3 regions of the Methylorubrum podarium genome follow, and region 1 is predicted to be linked to each of the others. Evidence: riboswitches for the same ligand, from Rfam matches in the RefSeq annotation. Region 1 holds a riboswitch; each other region holds the start of a gene.
What was found. Region 1 has a riboswitch for cobalamin ahead of ABS772_RS19465 (TonB-dependent siderophore receptor). Riboswitches for the same ligand answer to the same signal wherever they lie in the genome.
Positions count from the first base shown of each region.

Region 2: linked by a shared signal. The riboswitch ahead of ABS772_RS08330 (TonB-dependent receptor) and the one ahead of ABS772_RS19465 (TonB-dependent siderophore receptor) in region 1 are both predicted to bind cobalamin.
Region 3: linked by a shared signal. The riboswitch ahead of ABS772_RS10425 (CbtB domain-containing protein) and the one ahead of ABS772_RS19465 (TonB-dependent siderophore receptor) in region 1 are both predicted to bind cobalamin.

Region 1 is NZ_JBELQE010000100.1:7,133-10,555, reverse strand. Features, by position in the region: gene ABS772_RS19465 (TonB-dependent siderophore receptor) at 1-2,068, opposite strand, end outside; cobalamin riboswitch at 2,177-2,385, opposite strand; gene ABS772_RS19460 (DUF2778 domain-containing protein) at 2,740-3,423, shown strand, end outside.
Region 2 is NZ_JBELQE010000050.1:72,464-75,886, forward strand. Features, by position in the region: gene ABS772_RS08315 (hypothetical protein) at 1-179, opposite strand, end outside; gene ABS772_RS08320 (hypothetical protein) at 298-774, opposite strand; cobalamin riboswitch at 1,321-1,522, shown strand; gene ABS772_RS08325 (hypothetical protein) at 1,517-1,645, opposite strand; gene ABS772_RS08330 (TonB-dependent receptor) at 1,644-3,423, shown strand, end outside.
Region 3 is NZ_JBELQE010000060.1:21,345-24,767, reverse strand. Features, by position in the region: gene cobO (cob(I)yrinic acid a,c-diamide adenosyltransferase) at 1-247, opposite strand, end outside; gene cobU (bifunctional adenosylcobinamide kinase/adenosylcobinamide-phosphate guanylyltransferase) at 244-777, opposite strand; gene ABS772_RS10435 (MarR family winged helix-turn-helix transcriptional regulator) at 859-1,335, shown strand; gene ABS772_RS10430 (DUF1772 domain-containing protein) at 1,322-1,744, shown strand; cobalamin riboswitch at 1,801-2,001, shown strand; gene ABS772_RS10425 (CbtB domain-containing protein) at 2,045-2,224, shown strand; gene ABS772_RS10420 (CbtA family protein) at 2,257-3,021, shown strand; gene ABS772_RS10415 (DUF1636 domain-containing protein) at 3,014-3,423, shown strand, end outside.

The sequences.
Region 1 (3,423 bases):
GCGCATCGACCGCGATATAGGCCGGCAGCGAGAAGCTGTTGGCCGCGTCCGCTGCCCGCTCGCCGACGCCGCGCACGCCGCCGCCGATCCCGAGCCCGTTCCACGGGCCGGCCTGCACCTCGTGCACGGCGAGCAGGCTGCCGGAGTGGCGCGGCACGTTGATGAGCGGCGTGCCCACCGGCAGCACGTTGTCCTTGGTCACGAAAGCGTCGGCGTAGACGTAACCCGCCAGGATCTTGATCTCCGGCGTGATCTGGCCGGCGGCGGTCAGTTCGAAGCCTTCGCTCCTCACCGCGCCGGCGGCGAGCGAGAAGGCCGTGTTGTTGGGATCGGGCGTCAGCACGTTCTCCCGATCGACCCGGAAGGCGGTGGCGGTGAGCGCCAGGGCGCCCCCGTAGAGGTCGATCTTGGTCCCGACCTCGTAGCCGATGCCGGTCTCCGGCGCGAACGGTCCCGAGAGCGCCACGGCCGCCGCGTCGGGGCCGATATTCGGCCGGAAGCTGGTGCCGACATTGGCGAAGAGGGCGAGTTCGGGCGTCGGCTGGTAGACCAGGCCCGCCCGCGGGGTCGCCGCGAAATAGGTCTGATCGACCTGGGAGCGCGGGATGCGCTCGCGGAACGACTGCTCGAAGAAGTCGAACCGCACGCCGACCAGCGCCTTCCATTCCGGGCTCAAGGCGATCTGGTCCTGCGCGTAGAGGGCGGTGTTGGTGATCCGCTCCAGGTTGTTGCGCGGGATGGTGAGCGGCGGCAGCGGCTGGCCGTAGCGCGGATCGTCGATGTCGATGGCGTAGGGGCTCGTGCGGAAGTTCGAGCGGTTGTAGACGACCCGGCTGTCGGTGCTCTCGCGCTCGAAGCCGAGCAGCAGTGTGTGGCCGATGCCGGCGGTGTCGAAGCGCCCGACCACCTCCGCCTGGCCGATCGCCGTGTCCCAGCGGTAGTCGCGCAGGTTCCGGTCGCGCGAGACGGTGCGGTTGTCGGCGGCGATGGCACGGATCTCGGCGGATTCGCCCTCCAGCGTGCCGGTGTTGAAGTGGGTGGCGAGCCGCATCTGCCAGTCGGCGTTGAAGCGGTGATCGACCCGCACCTGCATCGTGTTGCTGGTCTGGTACGTGCTCTGGCCCGGCTCGCCGAGGAAGCGCGAGATCGGAAGAACCCCGAGCCGCCCGTCGAGGGCGATGACACCGCGGTCGAACACGATGCGGTTGCGCAGGAACTCGGTCTCGACGGTGATCCGGGTGTCCGGCGTGATCTGCCAGCTCAGGACGGGGGCCACCAGCAGCCGGTCGCCGTCCACGAAATCGCGGAAACTGCCCTGGCGGCCGGCGGCGAGGTTGAAGCGGTAGAGGAGCGTGCCCTCCTCGTTCAGCGCGCCGCCGGAATCGACCGTGCCGCGGACCTGTCCGAACGAACCCCACAGCCCGCCCATCTCCACGAAGCGCTCGCGCGTGGGCTGCTTGGTGACGATGTTGACGAGGCCGCCGGGATCGCTGCGCCCGAACAGGCCGCTGCCGGGGCCTTTCAGCACCTCGATGCGCTCGACGTTCTGCGTGTCCGGCGGGGGCGGCGTGCCGCGGTTGAGCGGAAAGCCGTTCTTGTAGATCTCGGAGGTGGTGACGCCGCGGATGGCGTAGCTGAAGACGGAGAGGCCGCCGAAATTGTTCTGCTGCGCCACGCCCGGCGTGTAGTTGAAGACGCGATCGACACGGGTCGCCGCGAGATCGGTGATGACCTCCCGGGGCGCGACGGTGACGACCTGGGGCACGTCGCGCTGGGGCGTGTCGGTCCGCGTCGCACTCACCGCCCGGTCGGCGCGGTAGCCCGGCGTCGGGCCGATCAGGCCGATCGTGCCGGACGCCGCCGTCCGGCCGTCCGGTGCGCCGTTGCCGACGCCGTTGCCCTGGCCGCGCCCCTCTCCCTCGACCGCCAACTCGTCCAGGGTGACCGAATCCTGTGCCCGCGCCTCCGCGCCGGGCAGGCCGGCGCAGAGCAGCGCGGCCAGCATCCAGCGCGGGCGCCGGGCCGGCCTTCCATCGATGACGGCGTACAGGCTCGTCCGAACTCTCACAGGGCGCGCTCTGGCTGTTCGGACGCGGGCCCGAGCGGATGCCGGGCCGGACGCGCGCTGGGGAACGCGCTCGCCGATCAGGCACGCCGCCGGAACACCCCGTCCGGGGGACATCGTCGTGCCGAGGCAGGTCTCCTGGCTCACGGGTCAGCGCCCCCGTCGCGGCCTTCCCGGTGCATGGCACCAGTGACCATCGGTGACGGGAACTCACCGCTCACAGTTGCGGGGGCAGCTTCGGCGTCGCGCGAACCGGCTTACCGAATTCCCTCTTAGCCCTCGGACATCCGCCCAAGGGAACCTTGGCAGGCGTACCTTCGCTGCGATGCGGCGAAGGGTCAACACGCGGCGGCGCGGAATGTAACAACGTTACACAGCCTGTGACCCGCGGGGCACGATGCGGCATCGGGCGGAGAGAGCTCGGTCTCGACGCGGCAGCGTTGGCCGTCATCCCGGCTGTCCGCCACGGCTGAACCTGACGTTCAGCGGCAAAGCTTTTTGACAGGAGGTGGCTGCGATTTAGGCAAGATTAACCAAGATCCCGTTCAATGAGGAAAGGCTTAAGGTTGATCATTCCCTAATCGGCGAAGCCATCTCGATCGTCGTTCTGGCACAGAGAGGCCGGGAAGACGGTGAGAGGCCGTGCGGGATCCGCGTTGTCGAGTACCGCCCGAATGGACATCGCCGAGCTCGTTCAGAGTCGCTCCGCCCGGCCCGTCGTCCGCCGTCGGCGCGGGCCGCCCCTCGCGGCGCTCGCGCTCACCGCCCTCGGCGGCCTCGCCCTGGCCGGCCTGCTGCAACCGCAGGAGACCGCCGCGCCCTCGCCCGCACAGACCGCGCAGGTCTCGGGCGAGGCCGAACCGGCGGACGCCGCGCCGGCCGCGCCCGGCGCCCTGGCCTGGATGCTCGACCCCGCGCCCGTCCTCGACACGGCCGGAAGCGGCTTCGTCCGACAGGCGCCGAAGGCCGTCGCCTTCCGGGCTCCGACCGCGCCGGAACCGCCCGTGACGCTCGCCGCCCTCCCCGCGGATCAATCTGTCGACATCGCGCCCTCCGCCGCGCCGCGCCCGGCCGCGCCGACGGCCCGCGTCGCGCTCACCGTGCCGCTGCCGATGCGGCGCCCCGAGGAATTCCGCTTCGAGCCGCGGACGCAGACCGCCCGGGCCGCGTCGAACCGGATCGCCACGGCACGCGCCTCCACCGAGCCGACCCGCAGCGTGTTCAGCGCCGCGGTGACCGACGACCGCTCCTTCTTCGAGAAGATGTTCGACCTGCCCGGCTCGGCGCCGGCCGCGTCCTCGAACAAGGCGATGGCCTATGCCGGGCTCGACAGCGGCGCGGTCGACTCGGCCGCGCGG
Region 2 (3,423 bases), on a different contig from region 1:
TCCCGGCGCGCGCCTCCGCCCCCGGCCGGCGGCATGGTGCGTCCGACGGCCGAGGTGTTCGGCGCGTAGATGGTGGATGCCGGATCGCCGCCGGTGCCGGTCTGAGCCGGTGCCTGGGCGAAGGCGGGGGCGGCGAGGACGGCCGTGAGGGCCGCAGCGGAAAAGAGACGTGCGATCATCGGTGAACTCCCTAGGAGTTCCAACGCGGTAGGCTCCCGACGGTTCACGTGCCCGCACGGTCGCGGGCCGCCCGCGATGCATATATCTGCGCTCGCTGTTCGGCGATGGGCATTGCCGTCAGTCGGGCCAGCGGATCGCCGCCTCGCGCAGTCCGAGCAGGCGCGCCTCGTCCAGTCCGAAGGAGCGTGAGGCGTCGAAGACCTCGCCCGAAACGCTCACCTTGCAGACCTCGTTGAGGGCACCTCCGGCGCAATGGGACAGGGCGCGCTTGCGACCCGAAATCTCCGCCGCGCCGACGCGGATCAGGAGCTTGCCTGCCATCCGGGCATCGCCTGCCGCCTCCCCCGGTAACAGGCCGACGCAGGTGATCTCCTCCTCCGTCGCGTAGACGAGGTGACAATGATCGAGCGTGACGCGCTCGCCGATATGGTGCCGGGCCGTCTCGAAGAAGGCGGCGACGTCCGCGGGCGCGTCCAGTGCCCACGATGCGGACGGGATCAGCAACCCGGTCAGCAACACTGCACATCCGATCCGCATGACAGCACCCTCTCGAACGATCCTGCCGATCGACTTTGCAATTTGCAGGCCGGACAAGGATCGGGAGCGAGGCAAGCGATCAAAACAAGTCGTTCGCTCGGCGTCAGCGCGTCTGGCCGCTCTGCGGCGCGTGCGTGTTCTGATTGTCGGTCGGACCGGTGCGCGTGAACGCGAAGACGATGACGGCCGCCATCAGCAGCAACAGCACGGGGAAAGCGTACATCCAGCGAGGCATCTCAACATCCAGGAGCGAAATCCGGATGGCCGGAACGCGTCACGACCGGAACTCGTGGCCGGAGATTTGGCTCCGCCGGATCGCGAAGCGGCAACATATGCGATGGATGCATGGCCGTTCCGACGCGCCGCCAATTGCATTGTGCAGTGCAACGTGAGAAAGAATGGTCATGCCGGATCGCGATGGCGTCGCGACCCTGCAGCCCTTCTTGGGCGTTTCCTCCCTAGACTTCGGGCCGTCCTTCGGGACGGCCTTTTTTATTTCCGTCAACGCTCGAAGCCGTCCGCAGCGTGGTCGGGATCGTGGACCCCGCGGCATTCGCGCACAACGATCGGTGCCGGACGCATTGACCCCGGCGCCCCCGAAGCCGTAGCTTGGCCGTTGACGGTTCCCGCAAGGGATCAAAAGGGAACGCGGTGAAGGGCTTTTCCGAGCTCGATTCCGCGGCTGTCCCCGCAACTGTGAGCGGAGAGCCCCCCATCACCACGTCACTGGGCATGCCTCGCCTGGGAAGACGATGGAGGGCGACGACCCGCGAGCCAGGAGACCTGCCGTCAGCCGTGGTCACACGCGAGCCATGCCGGGCGGGGCGTCCCAGCAGGTGTCGAGACGCTTGAGGCCCATGGCCTGAGGCGGATCGGCCTCGGTCGCGGTGACGTGCCACCGTTCGTCCCGAGGCTTCGTCTCCATCATGTCGTCCTCTCACCGCCGCGCCCGCGGCCGGTCTCTCCTGCTCGTCGCCACCGCCCTCCCCCTCGCGCTGTCCGACCCGGCTCGGGCTCAAGAACCGCTCACGCGCCTCGATGAGATCGCCGTGCAGGGCGGTGCCGGGCTCGGCCTGCCGCCCAACGCCCCCGCCGATGCCGTCGGCACGGATTCCGCGGCTCTGCGGACCCCGAGCCTGACGCAGTCCTCACCGGTCGGGCTCAACCTGCGCACGCCGTCGCGCTCGGCGAGCCGCCTCGGGCTCACGCCGCTGGAAACGCCGGCGAGCCTCGACATCATCTCCGGCGAGACCATCCGCCTGCGCGGGCAGACCAGCGTCCTGGAGGCGGTCTCACAGAACGGCACCGGCATCACGGCCTTCGGCTCGCCGGGATCGGGGATCGGCTTCTTCACCGCCCGCGGCTTCGCCGGCCAGAACTCGATCCAGACGCTGTTCGACGGCACCCGGCTCTATGTCGGCGCCAACACCGTGACCTTCCCGTTCGATACCTGGAACGTCGAGCGGATTGAGGTGCTGCGCGGGCCGGCCTCCGTCCTCTACGGCGACGGCGCCATCGGCGGCATCGTGAACGTCGTGTCGAAGAAGCCGCTGTTCACGCCCCTCAACGTCGCCCGCTTCGGACTCGGCGAGGACGGCATCGCCCGCGCCGCAATCGATTCGACCGGGCCGATCGGCGAATCGCTCGCCTACCGCCTCAACGTCAGCGGCAACCGCGCCGACGGCTGGATCACGCCGGAGGGCGACTTCCGCAACCTCGCGGTCTCGGGCGCGCTGACGCTCCAGGCGAATCCGGATCTCGCCTTCACGCTCAGCCACGATCTCGGCTACCAAGAGCCCGCCCGCTACTGGGGGACGCCGCTAGTGAACGGGCGGGTCCCCGATTCCATCCGCTTCAACAACTACAACGTCCGCGACTCGAAGATCGCCTGGACCGACAACTGGACGCAGCTCCGGACCGAGTGGACGCCGTCGGCGGACGTGACCGTGCGGAACACCGCCTACCGCCTGCAGAGCCGCCGGCACTGGCGCGACGTCGAGCAGTATCGCTTCAATCCGGCGACAGGTTTGGTCGATCGCTCCGACTATCTCGAAATCTATCACAGCCAGGAACAGGTCGGGAATCGCTTCGACGCGACCTTCCGCCATTCGCTGTTCGGCTTCGCCAACACGTTCTCGGCCGGCTTCGACGTGAACCACGTCAGCTTCCGCCACACCAACAACTTCACCTTCACCGAGACGCCGACGAGCGTGCCCCTCAACGGCTACGACCCCGGCTTCTTCCCGCCCGGAGGCCGGGCGAGCCCGGCCTACGCGACGCGCACGAGCCAAGCCTCGGTCTTCGCCGAGGATCGGCTGTTCCTGACCGACCGGCTGTCGTTCCTCACCGGCGTGCGCTTCGATGCACCGCGGCTCTATCGCGAGGACCTGCGCAGCGGCGCGACCTTCGAGCGCTCGTTCCGCGCCCTCGGATACCGCTTCGCACTGCTCTACGAGCCGACGCCGGACACCTCGCTCTACGCGCAATACGCCACCGCGACCGATCCGGTGAACAGCCTGATCACCCTCTCGCAATCGCTGGCCGGGTTCGAGCTCTCGACCGGCCGCCAGGTCGAGGTCGGCGCCAAGGGGCTCGCCTTCGGCGGCACCGTCGAGTGGACGCTGGCCGGCTACCGCATCGTCAAGGACAACCTGATCTCGGCGGTCCCGGGCCAGCCGACGGTTTCGACGCAGGTCGGCCAGCAAT
Region 3 (3,423 bases), on a different contig from region 1:
CGAATTGTTTCAGCGCGCGGGCCTCGCCGGTGTCCCAGGCGCCCTTGATGAATTGCACCACCCCGACCCGGTGGCCGCGCCCGAGCATCCGCAGCACGAGGCCGAGCGCGGCCGTCGTCTTGCCCTTGCCGGGGCCGGTATGGACGATCAGCAGGCCCTTCTCGATCTTCTTGGAGGCGACCTCGGCGTCCTGCACCGCCTTGCGCTTGGCCATTTTTTCGCGGTGGCGGCTGTCGTCGTCGCTCATGCGGGATTCTCTCGTGAGGGTTTGACCGTCAGCGGCAGGCCCGCGACGGTGAGCACGACCCGGTCGGCGTCGCGGGCGAGGCGCTGGTGCAGCCGCCCGGCCGCGTCGCGGAAGCGGCGGGCCAGCGCGTTGTCCGGCACGATGCCGAGGCCGACCTCGTTGGCCACCAGCACCAGCGGGCCCGGCGCCGCGGCGCAGGCCCGCGCCAGGGCCTCGGTGGCCGCGTCGAGATCGGCCTCCGCCAGCAGCAGGTTGGTGAGCCAGAGCGTGAGGCAATCGACCAGGACCGGCCCGGTCGAGGCGGCCACCGCCTCCGGCAGGGCCGTCGGCACGTCGAGGGTGCGCCACGCGTCCGAGCGCCGCGCCCGGTGCTCGTGGATGCGGGCGCGCATCTCGTCGTCCCAGGCCTGCGCCGTGGCGATGTAGAGCCAGGGCGCGGGGCAGACCTCGATCAGCCGCTCGGCATAGGCGCTCTTGCCCGAGCGCGCGCCGCCGAGCACCAGGGTCATCCGGGGAGCGGCCTGAAGCATCCGTCCCCTTTGCCCCAGGGGCCGCTCCGGCGTCAAAGGCCACATATTGACAACATGCTGTCTAATAGACAATATGTTGTCATGTCATCGACGAGGAACGAAGCCGCGGACGCCGCGACCGCCCTGGTGCTGGAGATTTTCCGGTCCGGCGGCGCGCTGCTGGCCGCCGGTGACCGTCTGGTCGGGGATCTCGGCCTCACCAGCGCCCGCTGGCAGGTGCTCGGCGCCGTCGCGCTCGCCGCGCAGCCCCTGCCGGTCGCCCGCATCGCCCGCGACATGGGCATGACGCGCCAGGGCGTGCAGCGGACGGTCAACGAACTGGCGACCGACGGCCTCGTCACCTTCGGCGACAACCCCCACCACCGCCGCGCCCGCCTCGTCCTCCTCACGCCCGCGGGCCGGGACGCCTACGCGGCGGCGGCGGCGCGGCAGGCCCCCTGGGCGGCGGCGCTCGCCCGCGATCTCGACCCCGCGGCGCTCGAGGCGGCCCGCGCCCTGGTGCGGACCATCGGCGAGCGCGCTTGCGAACTTCCGGGAGACCACGATGCTGATCGGTGAACTGGCCCTCGTCACGGCGGCGGCCTTTGCCGGCGCGGCGCTCTATGTCGGCTTCGTGGAGCATCCGGCCCGGCTGGTCCTCGATCCGGGCTGCCAGTTGCGGCAATGGCGCCCGAGCTATCGGCGGGCGACGCGGATGCAGGGCGGGCTGGCGCTGGCCGCCACCGCGCTCGGCCTGCTCGCCTGGGCGGGAACGGGCGATCCGCGATGGGGGCTCGGGGCGGCGCTCGCGCTGGCCAACTGGCCCTACACCCTGCTGGCGATCATGCCGACCAACCGCGCCCTGCTCGCCACCGCGGAGAGCGATCCCGCCGTGGCGCCGCTGATGCGGCGGTGGATCCGGCTGCACGCGGTCCGCAGCGGGCTCGGTCTGGCGGCGGTCGCGGCCTTCCTGTGGGCTCTGCGGTGATCGCGTCGTGATCCGTCAGTCGGTGCGCGGCACGTTGTGCGTCCGCCCGCATCAGGCTATGACCGCCCGGTGACGGTGCCCCGGCGACGGGGTGAAAAGGGAATGCGGTGAGAGGTTTTTGAAAAAACCTCGATTCCGCGGCTGCCCCCGCAACTGTGAGCGGCGAGCTCCTGCCACGAGCCACCGGGCGATCCGGGAAGGCGGCAGGCGCGACACCAGCCGCGAGCCAGGAGACCTGCCGTCCGACCGCGTTTTGTGTCCTCGAACGCCGCCGGTGGGGCGGCCGGAGCCCGTGACCCGATGACGACAGCGACCCTTCAGACCCAGGCCGCCACCCGCTCGGCTGAGGGCGCCCGCGCGCTCCTCGTCGCCGCCTTCCTCGGCCTCGGTCTCGTCTTCGTGGCGGGCTTCGCCCCGGCGACGGTGCTGCACAACGCGGCGCACGATTTCCGCCACGCGCAGAACTTCCCCTGCCACTGAGCGCGCGCGTTCCAGCGGCTTCAAGCGGTTCCATGATCACCCGATTGCTGTCGGCGGCCCTCGTCGCCGGCTTCCTCGCGTCCGTCGTCGCGACGGGCCTGCAGCTCGCGCTGACCTCCCCGCTGATCCTCCAGGCGGAGACCTACGAGGGCGAGGGCGCGCACGCCGCCCTCGCGCCGTCTTCCGATGCCCCCTTCGCCGCGCTGATCGTGCCGGCCCACGGGGGGAGCGGCCACGATCACGGCAAGGCCGATGCCACCTCCGACGAGTGGCAGCCCGCGCCGGGCCTGCAGCGCATGGCCTTCACCGGGCTCGCCACGCTGGTCGGCGGCGTCGGCTACGCACTGCTGCTCGCGGCGGTGATGCTGGCCTTGCGCCGCGAGCCGACGCCGCAGAGCGGTCTGACGGTCGGCATCGCCGGCTTCCTCGCGGTGGCGCTCGCCCCCGCCATCGGCCTGCCGCCGGAACTGCCGGGCATGGGCGCCGCGCCGCTCGTGCTGCGCCAGTCCTGGTGGCTGATGACGGTGGTGGCGACCGGGCTCGGCCTCTACCTGATCGCCGTGCGGCGGGTGCCGCTGACGATCCTGGGCGGCCTCGTCCTCATCGTCGCGCCGCATCTCGCCGGGGCGCCGCACGCGGTCGATACCGTTTCCTCGCAGGTGCCGCCGGCCACGGCCGCGCAGTTCGCCGCGCGCTCGCTCGCCATCGGCTTCGTGTTCTGGGCGGTGATCGGGCTCGCCTACGGTTGGGCCTGGGGGCTGTTCGGCCGCGCGGCGGGCGCCCGTGCCCATGCCTGACTCCCTGCCTGATTTCCGGCCTAACCCCGACACCGCAATCCTGTCGGTCTGCACCACCTGCCGCGCGGCGGGCGACCCGTCCGAGCCGCGCGCGGGGGCCAAGCTGCTGGCCGCGCTCCTCGCGGAGGCCGAGCGGGAACCGGTGCCGGGCCTGACGATCGCGGGCGCCGAGTGCCTCTCGGTCTGCAAGCGGCCCTGCACCGTGGCGGTGACCTCGCCCGACCGCTGGACCTACGTCTACGGCGATTTCGACGCGCTCGAAGACGCCGGCGCGTCCGCCCGCACCCTCCTGGCGGGCCTGCGCCGCTACCTCGACACGCCCGACGGCGTCGTGCCCTGGCGCGAGCGGCCGGAAGCCTTCCGCAAGGGCGTCGTCGCCCGCATCCCGCCGCTCAGGGCGGC